2 regions of the Caldalkalibacillus uzonensis genome follow, and region 1 is predicted to be linked to the other one. Evidence: predicted binding sites of a transcription regulator. Region 1 holds the regulator's gene; the other holds the start of a gene.
What was found. Region 1 encodes LexA, which represses DNA repair genes until DNA is damaged. Its sites were predicted from a motif close to CGAACATATGTTCG; they were not measured.
Positions count from the first base shown of each region.

Region 1 (7,893 bases):
TTGGTTCGCAGCGGAGGGTATATCGTTGGCAAACAAACACTGATCGAACGGGTAGGCACCCGCCTGTTCGCACCTGGCATTGGCTTAGAAGGAGGCGCTAATCTGAATACGCTTCCCGAGATGTATCAAGGCCTGTTTCTTGCCCCACATATCGTGGGAGAGGCATTAAAAGGTGCCATCTTTTCCTCCGCTTTACTGGCAGATCTAGGATTTCAAACCACCCCAGTATGGGATGAAAAAAGAACCGATTTGATTCAATCCATCCAATTTAACTCCAGGGAAAAATTAATTGCCTTCTGCCAGGGGATCCAAAAAGCGTCTCCCATTAATGCTCATGTTGTTCCCTACCCCAGCCCAATGCCCGGATACGAGGATGAGATTATTATGGCAGCAGGCACTTTTATCCAAGGGGCTAGTATTGAGCTTTCAGCTGATGGCCCGTTGCGCCCCCCGTATTTAGGTTTTGTCCAGGGCGGTTTGACCTATGAGCATGTTAAGATCGGCATCCTTACAGCGCTTAACGAGCTATTGGAAAAAGATTTGTTAAACATTTAGATTTTTGGAGTCCAACACTTGGACTCTTTTTATGTAAAAATACTTAACATCATATTGACAACATAGTTTACTTCACGTACACTAGGGATAGGTTAAAGATTCAAACAATTTTTTAACAAGGGCTTGGATTTTAATATAGTGGAGGCGATCTTGATGACCCAAGAGATTCGTCGCAATATGGCCCTTTTTCCCATTGGGATTGTGATGAAGCTGACCGATTTAACCGCCCGGCAGATTAGGTATTATGAAGAGCAGGGATTAATCAAGCCTGCACGCAATAAAGGAAATCAGCGCATTTTTTCTTTAAACGATATTGACCGTTTGTTGGAGATTAAAGAGTTAATTGACCAGGGAGTCAATATCGCTGGCATTAAGGCGATTTACGAAAATAAAAAAGCGCCTGAAGCCAATCTGGTACCGGAAGAAACTGAAAACAAGAAAAAGAAGCGTGACTTGACAGACGAAGAAGTTCACAGATTGCTAAAACAGGAGTTATTAAGCGGCTTATCAAAAGAAAAAGCGTCCCTCATCCAAGGGGAATTGTCCCGCTTTTTCCGGTCCTGATCCTTTCGCTCATTTCTTCTGTGTTCTATTTTTTAAAAATAGATTCATCATCACTAGGGAGGGGAACCTGCTGTGACTAAGAACTACACCAAAGATGACATTTTAAGAATGGCAGAGGAGGAAAATGTCCGCTTTATCCGTCTCCAGTTTACGGACTTGTTGGGAACCATTAAAAACGTAGAGATTCCCGTCAGCCAGCTGCCTAAAGCACTGGACAACAAAATGATGTTTGATGGTTCATCCATTGAAGGATTTGTCCGTATTGAAGAATCGGACATGTATCTGTATCCTGAACTGGATACCTGGATGATCTTCCCCTGGATTACGGATGAAGGTAAGGTGGCCCGTTTGATTTGTGATGTTTATAATCCGGACGGTACACCTTTTGCCGGAGATCCGCGCGGCGTATTGAAACGGGTGCTTAAACAAGCTCAGGATATGGGCTTTTCAACGATGAATGTTGGTCCTGAGCCGGAATTCTTCCTGTTTAAGACCAATGAAAATTTAGAACCTACATTGGACGTCAATGATGACGGTGGCTACTTTGACTTGGCACCCCTTGATCTGGGTGAAAACTGCCGCCGGGATATTGTATTGACCCTGGAAAAAATGGGCTTTGAAATAGAAGCTTCTCACCACGAAGTGGCGCCAGGCCAGCACGAAATTGACTTTAAATATGCTGATGCTGTGACAGCTGCAGATTACATCCAAACTTTTAAATTAGTGGTTAAAACAATCGCCAGGAAACACGGTTTGCACGCCACTTTTATGCCCAAACCCATCTATGGTATTAACGGGTCTGGCATGCACTGCCATCTGTCCTTATTCCGCGGCAATGAGAATGCCTTTTATGACGAAAACGATCCATTGGGTTTAAGTGAAACTGCAAAGCATTTTTTGGCTGGGCTCTTAAAACACGCCAAAGCATTCGCTGCCATTACCAATCCGACTGTCAACTCATATAAACGTTTGGTTCCTGGCTATGAGGCGCCGTGCTACATTGCCTGGTCTGCCAAAAACCGCAGCCCGTTGATTCGTATTCCTGCTTCACGCGGATTGAGCACCCGTGTGGAATTGCGTAATCCTGACCCTGCTGCCAATCCGTACTTAGCGCTGGCGGCCATGCTTGCCGCTGGTTTGGACGGTATCAAGAACAAGCTGCCTTTACCAGAGGCCACAGACCGTAATATTTATGTCATGAATGAACAAGATCGTGCTGAAGCGGGTATTGAAAGCTTACCATCCACATTAAAAGAAGCGATTGATGAGCTGAAACAAGATGAAGTGATCGTCAATGCATTGGGTGAACATGCTTTTACACACTTTGTTGAGGCCAAAGAAATCGAATGGGATATGTTCAGAACTCAAGTCCATCCTTGGGAAAGAGATCAATACATGACCCAATATTAACAATGAAGGGGAACAGCCAGTGCTGTTCCCCTCATCGTTTTGCGGTTTATTTAGTGAATATGGCGAAAAACCCCGATTACTTTACCCAAGATGGTCACGTCTTTAAGGATGATGGGCTCCAGTGCAGCGTTTTCCGGCTGTAGGCGGATCACATTTTTCTCTTTGAAAAACCGTTTTACAGTAGCCTCATCTTCCTCAGTCATAGCCACGACAATATCGCCGTTGTCAGCATAATTTTGTTTGCGGACAATGACATAGTCCCGGTCATAGATACCCGCTTCAATCATACTGTCACCCTGGACAACGAGCATAAACAACTCACTGGGGTCAGTGGCAAATTTATCTGGCAGTGGAAAATATTCTTCAATATTTTCCACTGCTGTGATGGGTTGTCCCGCTGTGACTTTCCCGATCACCGGCACATAAGTGGTGCTAATCGATTCGGGTTGAGGCTGGGTGCGCATGTCATCGTCCAAAACTTCAATGGCTCTGGGTTTGGTGGGATTACGGCGTATATATCCCTTTTTCTCGAGCCGGGACAAGTGACCATGGACAGTAGAGCTGGAAGCCAATCCTACTGCTTCACCGATTTCACGGACTGATGGAGGATACCCTTTTTCCCGCACTTCCTTTTTAATAAAATCCAGGATCAGCTTTTGGCGTTTGGATAATGTGGACATCAATTTTCACCTCAATACCAAGAAATAAAATGCACACAAGAAAACTGGACGAATGAAGATGGTAAGTTTTAACTATGTATACTTATGAGATATTATATCAAATGTAAGGGACGAATACAAACGTAAGTTCGAGTGATGTGGATTATCGATTGACGAAATCATTTAAAAGTATTACTGTAATAATATGGACATTCTTAAGCAAAGGGGATCGATATGCTATCCAAGGCAAAACTAGACCGGATTAACCAGTTGGCACAAAAAGCAAAGCAAAAAGGGCTAACAGCAGAGGAGAAGGAAGAGCAAGCTCAGCTGCGCCAAGAATATATCCAGTCCTTCCGTTCTTCATTCAAAAGTAATTTAATGGGTTTAAAAGTGATTGACCCAACAGGAAGAGATGTAACACCAGATAAGTTGAAAAAAGAACAACAGAGATATAAAAAACAACATTAAATCAAAGGAGTGGCAACAGACAAAATGAATAGAGAAAGCAGACGGAAGTTGCTCTTTTTCACCGCTTGTATGATGGTACTGGTCTTGGCTGCCTGTGGCCAGGGAACAATCGATACGCAAACGGGAGCAGGAGATGCAGAAGAAACGGGCCAGGAAACAGAAGAAGAAACTGTAGCAAACGAATCAAGTGAAGAGGAAGCTGGTACAGAAGAACAGGATGAAGCCGAGAACGGCAATAACGAACAACAGGGTGAAATTGTGACCATGACTTTTTACTATACGGATGAAGACTTGTTAGAATTAGTCGAAGAGCAACATGAAGTGATGTTTGAAGACGAAGAGGGGAAAATGCGCGCCGTTTGGGATCATTTACAACATCCACAGACAGATAAGGCCATTGCCCTGTGGGAAAATTTTAGTCTGAATGATATGAGATTGGAAGGTTCGACCTTAGTTATCGATGTATCCATGCATGAAGGTGTTTATTTTGGTTCAAGTGCAGAAGGATTTGCGATCCAAACACTGTTGCAGACATTCGCCCAAGTCGACGGTATTGAACAGATTCAATTATTGGTTGATGGAGAAAAACAAGAAACACTGGCTGGTCATATCAGTATTGAAGAACCTATTTCGGTAGATACTGAAGTCTATTCTACCCAGTAAGTTATTCAAAAACACCGGATACTGACTTAGACGAAAAATGTTTTTGCTTGAAATAAAAGCTGGCTCCGCAACAAAGAGTCAGCTTTTTCTTTGGGCTAATTATATTGTTATCATTGTATGGAAACGATGACCTACGCACGTAGGTAAAGTATACGTCCGGCCCGCCGGTCGGGTATTCTTTAACCATAGTTATAAATCAATAATCAGTGAACGATCAAGGTAGAAGTAAACAAAGGCAGCCAGGATATAACAATAGATGGCAAAGTAAATCAGACGGCTTTTTTTCAAGAAATCAATTAACCAAATGATCCCGATGATGGAGAAGATAAAGGAAGCAATAAAAGCAATGACCAACGGGATAATACCAATTTCATTAACCAATCCCGGTTCGAAGTCTTTCACCAGTAATACAGTTGAGCCTAAAATAACGGGAATAGCCAGCAAAAACGAAAAGCGTACAGCTGTTTCCCTGTTTAATCCTGTCCATAAGGCAGCAACCAAAGTGGCACCTGAACGGGAGATGCCAGGGATGACGGCTAGCGTTTGGCCCAAGGCAACTACAAAGGTATCTTTTAAGCCCATTGTTTCTTCATTTTTATTACCGTAGCGATGAAAACGTTCTATAAAAATAAGCAAACTTCCTGTCACAACTAATGAAATGGCAATAACAGGGGGGGTTTTTAGAGATTCTGCGATAAAATCGGTCAGAATCACACCTAACACTCCAGTGATCATCGTGGCGATAATAATATAGATACTGAATATAAACGAAACTTTATCATGAGGAGAACGGTAACGTATGAAAGCAAAAAATCCTGTAATGATTTGGGCTAAATCGCGGCGGAAATAAATAATGACAGCCAGCACAGATGCCAAGTGTAAGAAGATCTCCATAACCAGACCTGGGAACGGCAAATCTAGCAGCAAAGAAGTAATGACAATATGAGCCGTACTTGAGATGGGCAAAAACTCTGTAATGCCTTGAACGATTCCTAAAATGAGCGCTTCAAGTAATGACATGTAGAAGAGTCTCCCTTCCAACATAATTAACCAAAACTAGTCACACAAAACACATTTTATCACAACTCTATGGAACGACAAACAGATTTATGACAGGCAGTTTTATATTTGTTAACAGTAACAAAAACAAGTAGAGATTGATCATAACAAGAACAAAGAGTATTCCCCGTTCAGTTAAGCTGCCGGTTCGAATGGAGAGGGGAAAGGCAAATCGTTTTTTATAAGGATATAATAAAGCCACCCCTCCCTTGGTCATAAAATCTCCTGCCACATGGCAGGCAACGCCAAGGGTCCAACCCAGCGCATAAACAGGATGGACATCTAAAGCCTGTGTAACCCACAAACTGCTAACTCCCATGATAACAATAAAAAGCAGGGAATGGGTGAACCCACGGTGGCTAAACAATACACTGATGAAGGCAGACAGAAACCACAACTTGCGTCCTAACCGGGAGCGGAATTTATCAATATCGGGAAAAATGCTGCCTATGAGCACTAAAATGAGAAAAAAACCATAACTTAAAGGATCAGTAAAAGGGAGCGTACCCGATGATTGCATAAACATAATAGTCAGCAGGCCCCACATCAGGCCAAATGATTCATGTGTTGAGGCAACCAAGCTGAATCTCCTTTCAACCCACTTACTTTGATGGACAAAACAAAAAATATTCCACCCTGACGCTACCGTGTCATGGGTGGATTGAACAGTTTGGCATGTTGTGCAATGCTTCAAGCATGTGAGGAATTATTTAGAGCAAGATGGTTAATAGAGCCAACATATTGATTCAACTTAAATCCTTGACGGATAGCCAGTGTAATGTATTTTTTGGCTTGATGCACAGCTACCTTAACAGAAGCTCCTTTAGCCAGCTCAGCAGCAATGATGGCTGCAAATGTACAACCGGCGCCGTGAGTATATGCCGTATCCACCCGGTCCCACTCCAAAAGTTCAAAAGACTGGCCATCATACAAAAGATCAACTGCCTTATCATTTTTTAATTTTCCGCCTTTGATGACTACGTAACGGGGGCCTAATTGATGAATGATTGTTGCTGCCTCTTTCATATCATCGATGGAATTAATAGCAGGGCGTTGGCTCAACTGTGCGGCCTCAAACAAATTAGGCGTAACAACGGTTGCTTTTGGCACAAGCACGTCCCTTAAACTGGCAGCAGCGTCAGGATTAACAGGTTCGTCAGCCCCTTTACATACCATTACTGGATCAACAACAACACGGTCAAGTTGATGACGGTCAATAGTTTCAGCGACCAGTTCGATGATTTCAGAGGTCGGCAGCATACCTGTTTTTACAGCATCAACACCAATGCCGGAAAGCACCGTGTTTAGTTGTGCTTGCACTGTTTCTGCGGGAAGAGGGTAGACAGCATGGAACCAATTGCGGTCAGGGTCCTGTGCCACGATTGTGGTCAGTGCTGTCAAACCGTATACGTAGCGGGACTGAAAAGCTTTAAGATCGGCTTGGATGCCTGCTCCTCCACTCGTATCTGAGCCAGCGATGGTCAAGGCTTTATACACTTTCGTGTCCATACTTTCATCTCCTTTAGTATCCAAACTCTAGCATCATTATTATTTTAACATTGGACTATCCGTGTTTCGACCATTGTTTGTAATGGAGAAGAGGAATGGACGGGGAGGAGGGGGATTTTATGTTTTATTCGGAAACCGTCTCCCCCTTAAAAATGAAACTGAGAATTGTTAACGCCACCAACCAGAGTGAGAAACTAAGCAACCCTTCCATTCAATCATTGAATTTCCTCCTCACTAAACAAAACGTATGTTCCAGGAATATATGTTCCAGAACGTTTGTTCTTATTATACAAAAAGCATAGGAAAAAGGAAAGAGAAAATTAAATATTAATACTCAAATTTTTAACTGGAGATACTCTATACAAAACCAAAAAGTTGGAAAGGATAATGGTCGTTTATGAAACACATTTGAAGTATGTAATCGCCGCAGTTACTATACGGAAGGGGGCACAGGCGAAATTCTGTTCTCCCACTACGGTGATATTTCCCTTATACCTGTAATGAAACAGGTTGGGCCGGTGCTCAGGTTTCTGCCCTCACTTTGGCTCCGGATGAAAAATATCAGGCGGGAACAGTGATTGTAGATGTCTATCCGGATGTAAACATATTGAACTTTGCTCATACATCAAAACAAGAAACACGCCAGATTATTTCTGTTGTGTGACGAGCATGATAAAAACTTGATTAAAGTTTAAGGAGAGATTCCGCTTGGTGCCCCTGCTTATAGAGCCAGAGTGAGTGTGGAGGATCCAACTTGTTATGCTCAGTTAACATCTTATTAAAAATTAAAAGAAATTGGCAGTTGGTAAAAGTACACGTTAAAACCGGGGCGTTAACAACAAAATCATCTCTATCTGGATATGTGACAACCCGAGATGATCACTGGCTGATTTTCTCAATAATTATGATCAATAACTTTACAGGAGACTCATCCGAAATGAAACAAATTGAAGATCAAATCGTATTGCGCCTAGCTGAATTTAGCTTAGAATAAAAAAACTGA
Region 1 is NZ_JAUSUQ010000001.1:145,605-153,497, forward strand. Features, by position in the region: gene J2S00_RS00720 (methionine gamma-lyase family protein) at 1-555, shown strand, start outside; gene J2S00_RS00725 (MerR family transcriptional regulator) at 709-1,119, shown strand; gene glnA (type I glutamate--ammonia ligase) at 1,228-2,529, shown strand; gene lexA (transcriptional repressor LexA) at 2,580-3,209, opposite strand; gene J2S00_RS00740 (DUF896 domain-containing protein) at 3,423-3,659, shown strand; gene J2S00_RS00745 (GerMN domain-containing protein) at 3,684-4,322, shown strand; gene J2S00_RS00750 (undecaprenyl-diphosphate phosphatase) at 4,512-5,342, opposite strand; gene J2S00_RS00755 (metal-dependent hydrolase) at 5,410-5,961, opposite strand; gene pdxK (pyridoxine/pyridoxal/pyridoxamine kinase) at 6,072-6,890, opposite strand; gene J2S00_RS00765 (D-alanyl-D-alanine carboxypeptidase) at 7,645-7,884, shown strand.

Region 2 (7,893 bases), on a different contig from region 1:
GCTGCGCATGGCGCTTCATAACGGGGAGATAGATGCAGAAAGGATTCGGGCGTCTATCCGGCGGATTAAGCGGTTAAAAGAGCAATATTTAAGGTGGGAACAGAGTATAGACGACTCCTTTTCCCCTGTTGATGTGTCCGTTGTTGTGGGGTGTGCTGAGCATCGCAGGTTAGCCATGGATGTATACCGCCAAGGCATTACCATTGTTAAAGGACAAGAACAGCTGCCATTAGATCCCTCGGCTAAGATGTTAATCTTGTACCCGGAACAAGATATCCAGACCTTGGTAGAAGATAAACGCTACGATTGCAGGGTATTTGCTGATGAGTTTCATCAGCTTGTGCCCACTGCAGAGATAGAGCAAGTGGCCTATCCTTTGGCGGAAGAAAAAATTAATCAATTGATTCAAAGAGCAAATCGGTTTGAGATACTTATTGCAGGAACCCTTTCCGTGGCTCAATCACCGGATCAGGCCAAGCTGATACAAAAATTGAAGAAATTAAATAAAAAGATGATTGTTGTAGCGATGAAAAGCCCTTATGATCAGGCTTATCTGCCTGATGTGGATGTGTACATAGCCACTTATGAGTACACGGAAACTGCCTTAAAGCTAACAGCACAAGCATTATTGGGGCTGGAAAGTGTCAGCGGCAGATTACCCATCACGCTTCCATCCAATACATTGTTTTCTCCGTAAGCCGTGAAACCAAAAGGATGTGATAAGATGAAGTCACCAGCCAAAGCTTTCTCACCGACCTCAGGTGGATTAATCATATTGAAAGAAATGCTCCCTCATCTTCCTCCCTCGGAACAATTATGTAAATCTATCTTGAAGCTGGCCAATGCTAAAGGGGCCACAAAGATAATTGGAACGGTAGGGTGAAGAAGGGTGATTAAGTGGCTGCAGAGCGTGAGGGACAAACAGGTTAAACGGGTTGTGGGTTTGATGTCCGGAACTTCTTTGGATGGGATAGATGCTGCGGTAGTTGAAATTGAAGGGGTTAATCAGGATCTTAAGGTCCGCCTCCTTCATTTTTGGACTTTACCCTTCACACCAAGGGAGAGGGAGGAACTGTTAGGATTATGCCAGCCAGGAATGTCTTCCGTCGACCGGATTTGCACCATGAATGTCTGGTTGGGTCACAAGTTGGCCCAAGCGGCCTTGCACGCCATTCGTCAAGCAGGAATGAGACAGGATGATATTGACCTGGTTTGCTCTCACGGGCAAACCATTTATCATGCCCCCGGGAACAGGGCTACATTACAAATAGGAGAATTGGCGGTTATTGCTGAAGAAACAGGATGTCTGACCATAGGCGATTTTCGTCCGCATGATATGGCGGCAGGGGGGCAGGGGGCACCATTGGTGCCCTATGTGGATTACGTTTTGTTTAGACATAACAGGAATGGACGGGTGTTGTTAAATGTTGGCGGAATCAGCAATGTGACTTGCATACCGGCCGCCGCCGCACCTGAACATGTTATCGCTTTTGATACGGGCCCAGGCAATGTACTGATTGATCAAATGGTTTATTTGTCGACGCAGGGTCAGCAATCTTTTGATCTAGACGGACAAATCGCTTTGCAGGGACATGTTGATGAAAAGTGGCTGTCTGACATCATCGCCCAAGATTCCTATCTGTTAAAATCCCCTCCCAAAAGTACCGGAAGGGAATACTATCACACTGCTTATGCCCGGAAATTGTATGAACAAGGAAAGCGGAGAGGATTATCAGATGTAGACATCGTAGCCACCATAACAGCTTATACGGTCTCTGGTATTACAGCCAATCTTGAACAGTTTGTACATCCTAAAATGAAAACGGATGAAATATATATTAGTGGTGGAGGAAGGCATAATAGAGCCCTTGTTGGAATGCTCAGTGAAAAGCTGAAAATTAATGTTCTTCCGTTTGAAAAGCTTGGCTTTCCCAGTGATGCGAAGGAGGCAATTGTGTTTGCAGTTTTGGGTTATGAGTTGCTGTGTGGCAACGCCAATAACCTTCCCTCAGCAACCGGGGCCAAGAAAAGGGTTCCCATGGGCAAGATAGTCTTTCCCTCGCAAGTGATGGTTGATGGATCGGGGTTGTGACCGGTTTTGAACAATGTGCCAGCCTAGATCCTAAACACCGTTTTAATCGATTGATAAGACCCCCGGTCTGCATTGGCTTTTATGGCCTCTTGATACTCTTCCAGCGGGAATTCATGCGTGACGAGATCCTCCAGCGGATAGCCGGGATGCTGAAGCAGCAAACGAATCAACAGGTCATGAGTGGACAGCTCTTCTCCCTGCCACTTTTCTTTCCCATATCCCAGTGAACCGTGGATAGAGAGTTCCTTGGCCCAGACAAACGTCCAATCTAGAGGAGGAATTTTTCCTGCTGCCCCAACCAGGACAATTTGTCCCCGATCGCGGGCCACATGAACGGCGTCATGCAATGTTTGGCGGGTACCGACACAATCATAGACCACATCATAGCCGCCTGTATAGACACTGGGCCCGATCAGGGGCTGATATTTGCCGGTTGACGGGATCGTGAGCAGGTCTTCTTCCAGCTCTTTTTTGTTTTGTACAACTTTGTCTGTCCCCAGTTGGCGGGACATTTTTTTTTGGAAAGTTCTGCGGCAATAATGGGTTATCTGGCATGGGATGTCTAAGAGGTGCAAGGCAGCGATCACGGCAAAGGCCATCATGCCACCCCCAATGACCAGCACCCGTTCCCCTGCCTGCGGTGGACGGCGTAGGACAGCATGCAATCCCACACTAAGTGGCTCAATCAGGACAGCCAGCCGGTCAGGCAGATCATCCGGCACGGAGATGGCCATTGATTCATGAGCGACAAACGCTTCAGCCCAGGCGCCGGGCAAATCCCGGCAAAAGCCCATAATCATGCCTGGGGAGAGCCCATTAGAACTGCCGCTATGGCGGCATAAACAGTGCAACCCTGCTTGACAGGCGGGACACGGTTCGGCAATCCCCCGCACTGCACAGGAGATAAAGGGATCAATAGCGATACGGTCTCCTGGTTTGACACGGGTCACTGCAGGACCGGTTGCGGTGACAATCCCAACCACCTCATGGCCCAGAATGGACGGAAACGATGTAAAGGGTGTCAAAGAGGGTGAAGATTTGTAAAAAATAGCGCCCATGTCAGTGCCGCAAATGCCGGACAGGATGGGCTTCACTTTGATCCACCGTGGGCCGGGCAGGGTGGGGGTGTCCACTTCCTTCAGTTTCAAGGCTGATGGTTTTCCGTAATAGAGAGAGGGTATGTATCTACCCAATCCTTTCGCAGCCACATATTTAGGGATAGAAAAATCATAGACGATAGCTTTCATGTGAACCTCCTGCATTACATTTCTAGTCCCTATTTTTGTCAATATGTTGTCTGTGTAATCTGTGAAACTGTAAAAGGGACGAAAAGGAGATGTTTTTCCCGGGAAATGTCGAAACAATCATGGCGCTGAAAGCATGCATTTTCCAGTTAAGAGTGGGACAACGTTTGGCGGATGTTGCGGGCTCTTTCAGGCCAGTCGGTAAAAATGGCAGCACAACCGGCCTGCATCAAGGAGCTGATATCTTCCTCCCGATTCACAGTAAAAGGCCGTAAAGGCATACCCGCCCGTTTAGCTTCTTCAATCATCTTCGGTACAGCGGCAGGCAAATAGCAGTGGAGGGCGCTGGCCCCGATCCGCCTGGCGTAATGCCAAGGTTCATATAATCCTTCCATATATAAAATGGCCGTTTCCAAATGGGGGGCCAATCTGTGAATGTCCACCAAACTGTAATGATTGAACGAAGAGAGGATAACACGCTTTTCCAGTTGATAGCGGTGAACCAGATCAATGACGATCTGCTCCAGATTGGGATAAGGTACAATGCCGTTTTTTAACTCAATATTAATCAGTAACGGCGTATCCCGGACCCATGCTAACACCTCATTCAATGTGGGTATGCGTTGTCCAGTGAAGGAGGGATCAAACCAGCTTCCTGCATCCAATGTTTGCAGCTCTTGATAAGTCATATCCTTGACCCAGCCGCTGCCATTGGTGGTGCGGTCCACAGTCTCATCATGAATAACAACAGGCACACCATCTTTGCTCAGTTGAACATCAAGCTCGATACCGTCTGCACCTTGCTGCTCGGCCGTTTGAAAAGCAATCATGGTATTTTCAGGATGGGTGCCCTTTGCTCCTCTATGGGCAAAGATTAATGTGTTCACTGACATGGTGTCACCCCTCATATTTGTACGATGATAAAAATATATAACCCTGATGACAGTTCATTTTTTTCAAAAGTTAACTAGGATAAAAGGAACGTATATTCGCTTATTATTGTCACCGTGACCGTCAAGTATGCTATAATTTTAGCATTGAAGACAGTGTTCGGCTAACAATAACGTGAGTGAGTGCTTAAAAAGGAGATGGGACAAGTGGAAGGCCGTTTTCAACTGGTATCCAGGTATGAGCCCCAAGGGGATCAGCCCCAGGCCATTGCCAAATTGGTCGAAAGCATTGCAGCAGGCCAGAAACATCAAACACTGCTGGGAGCAACGGGAACAGGGAAAACATTTACTGTGGCGCAGGTGATCAGCAAGGTGAATAAGCCCACGCTGGTTATTGCCCACAACAAGACGCTGGCTGCCCAGTTGCACAGTGAATTGAAAGAGCTTTTCCCCCATAATGCTGTAGAATACTTTGTCAGTTATTATGATTATTATCAACCTGAAGCATATATACCTCACACCGATACCTATATTGAAAAAGATGCCAGCATTAATGATGAAATTGATAAACTGCGCCACTCGGCCACCAGTGCCCTGTTTGAACGCCGGGATGTGATTATTGTGGCCAGTGTGTCCTGTATTTACGGTTTGGGTTCTCCTGAGGAGTACCGGGATCTGGTGCTTTCTCTCCGTGTAGGCATGGAAAAGGACCGGGACGAGGTGTTGCGCAAACTGGTCGATATTCAGTATGTACGCAACGATGTCAATTTTCACCGGGGGACGTTCCGGGTGCGCGGTGATGTGGTGGAAATTTTTCCTGCTTCACGGGATGAACAGGCCATCAGGGTTGAATTTTTTGGCGATGAGATTGACCGCATCACTGAAATTGATGTCTTGACCGGGGAACTGATCGGGGAGCGGCAGCATGTGGCCATTTTCCCTGCCTCCCACTTCGTCACCCGTGAAGAGAAGATGAAACGGGCGATCAAAAGCATCGAGGCTGAACTGGAGGAGCGGTTGGAGGAATTAAGGGACCAGGGCAAATTACTGGAAGCTCAGCGCCTGGAGCAACGCACTCGTTACGATCTGGAAATGTTAGCTGAGATGGGCTTCTGTTCCGGTATTGAGAACTACTCCAGACACCTGACCGGACGACCGGCTGGAGCGCCTCCGTTCACCTTGCTGGACTACTTCCCCGATGATTTTCTGATCGTGATTGACGAGTCCCATGTCACCATTCCCCAGATCAGAGGGATGTACAACGGCGACCATGCCCGCAAAAAAGTGCTGATTGAACACGGCTTCCGCTTACCATCAGCGGCTGATAACCGTCCCTTGCGCTTTGAAGAGTTTGAACAGCATATTAACCAGGTGCTGTATGTCTCGGCCACACCCGGCCCCTATGAACTGGCCCAGACGCCCCAAGTGGTGGAGCAGATCATTCGTCCCACCGGCTTACTGGACCCCACCATTGATGTGCGTCCCATCAAAGGCCAGATTGATGACCTGTTAGGTGAGATTCAGGGCCGGGTGAAAAAGAATGAGCGGGTGCTGGTCACCACCTTAACCAAAAAGATGGCCGAAGACTTAACTGATTATCTGAAAGAGATCGGTATCAAGGTGCGCTATCTCCACTCGGAGATTAAAACGCTGGAGCGGATGCACATTATCCGCGAACTGCGCCTGGGTGTGTTTGACGTGCTGGTCGGCATTAATTTGTTGAGGGAAGGGCTGGATATTCCGGAAGTGTCTCTCGTGGCTATACTGGATGCGGACAAAGAAGGTTTTCTCCGTTCGGAACGCTCCCTGATCCAGACCATTGGCCGTGCCGCCCGCAATGCCAACGGTCATGTGATCATGTATGCGGATCAAATCACCGAGTCGATGCGCGTCGCTATTGAAGAGACCCAGCGCCGCCGCCAAATCCAAGAAGCGTTTAATAAAAAACACGGCATTACCCCCAAAACGATTGTGAAGCCGGTCTACGATGTCATTGAGGCGACTAAAGTGATTGAAGATAGGACAGCGTACCAGCCAACCCCCAAAGTGGAGAAACTGTCGCGCAAAGAGAAGGAAGCCTTGATCAAGCAGCTGGAAAAAGAAATGAAAGCTGCGGCTAAGGATCTGAACTTTGAACGGGCAGCAGAACTGCGTGATCTGATCCTGGAAATGAAAGCGGAATTGGAAGGATGATGAAGATGAGTAACCGATCCATTTATGTCAAAGGAGCCAGGGTGCATAACTTGAAAAACATTGATGTGACGATCCCCCGCAACCAGTTCGTGGTTTTGACGGGGTTGTCCGGCTCAGGCAAATCGTCACTGGCTTTTGATACCATTTACGCCGAGGGGCAGCGGCGCTACGTGGAATCCCTGTCCGCCTATGCCCGCCAATTTTTGGGACAAATGGATAAGCCGGATGTGGATGCCATCGAAGGTTTGTCCCCGGCCATTTCCATTGATCAGAAGACGACCAGCCGTAACCCCCGGTCCACTGTAGGTACGGTCACCGAGATCTATGACTACCTCCGTCTGCTGTTTGCCCGCATCGGTCGGCCCCATTGTCCCACGCACGGCATCCCGATCACCTCACAAACAGTAGAGCAGATAGTGGACCGCATTTTGGAGTATCCTGAACGGACCAAGCTGCAAATTCTGGCTCCTGTGGTTCGCGGGCGTAAGGGTGAGCACGCCAAATTGTTGGAGCAGATTGCCAAACAGGGTTTTGTGCGGGTCAGGGTTAATGGTGAGGTGCGTGATCTGGCTGAGGAGATCAAGCTGGAGAAAAATAAGAAGCATACCATTGAAGTGGTGGTAGACCGCATCATTGTCAAAGAAGGGATCGCCTCCCGCTTGGCCGACTCCATTGAAACAGCCCTGGACATTGCCGAGGGTAAAGTGCTGATCGATGTGATCGGTGAGGAAGAATTGCTGTTCAGCTCCAACCTGGCTTGTCCGGAGTGCGGTTTCAGCATGGAGGAATTGGCTCCCCGCCTGTTTTCATTTAACAGTCCGTATGGGGCTTGCCCCCACTGTGACGGACTGGGCAGCCGTTTGGAAGTGGACCCGGATCTGGTCATCCCTGACCCGAGCCTGTCCATTAACGAGGGTGCCATTGCTCCTTGGGAAGGGTCAAGCTCGCCCTATTACGAACAATTGCTGGCTTCTGTGTGTGACCATTTTGGCATAGACCGTGACGTTCCCTTTAAAGATCTGCCACAGAATCAACAAGAACTTCTGTTGTATGGCAGTAATGGGGAGCGCTTCTATTTCCGCTATGAAAATGAGTTTGGCCAGGTCCGTGAGCAGCACGTCCCCTTTGAAGGGGTGGTCCATCAGGTGGAGCGGCGCTATAAGGAAACAGGTTCGGACTATATTCGTGAACAGCTTGAAGCGTACATGAGCAACAAGGCTTGTCCAAACTGTAAAGGGGCCAGGCTGCGCCCCGAAGCATTGGCCGTCACCGTGGGCGGCAAAAATATTGATTATGTGACCCGCCTGTCCGTGGCCGAAGCGAAGCAGTTTTTCGCTTCTCTAACCTTGACGGAGAAGGAGCAACATATCGCTCAGCTCATCTTGCGCGAGATAGAGGAGCGTCTTGGCTTCCTGGTGGATGTCGGCCTGGACTATCTGACCCTGAACCGTTCGGCCGGCACCTTAAGCGGGGG
Region 2 is NZ_JAUSUQ010000021.1:18,545-26,437, reverse strand. Features, by position in the region: gene nagZ (beta-N-acetylhexosaminidase) at 1-697, shown strand, start outside; gene J2S00_RS18205 (hypothetical protein) at 725-883, shown strand; gene J2S00_RS18200 (anhydro-N-acetylmuramic acid kinase) at 890-2,092, shown strand; gene J2S00_RS18195 (zinc-dependent alcohol dehydrogenase) at 2,116-3,339, opposite strand; gene J2S00_RS18190 (glycerophosphodiester phosphodiesterase) at 3,486-4,229, opposite strand; gene uvrB (excinuclease ABC subunit UvrB) at 4,434-6,419, shown strand; gene uvrA (excinuclease ABC subunit UvrA) at 6,425-7,893, shown strand, end outside.
Region 2: a site for LexA is predicted at 4,315-4,328, ahead of uvrB (excinuclease ABC subunit UvrB). Genes of this name have one in related genera too.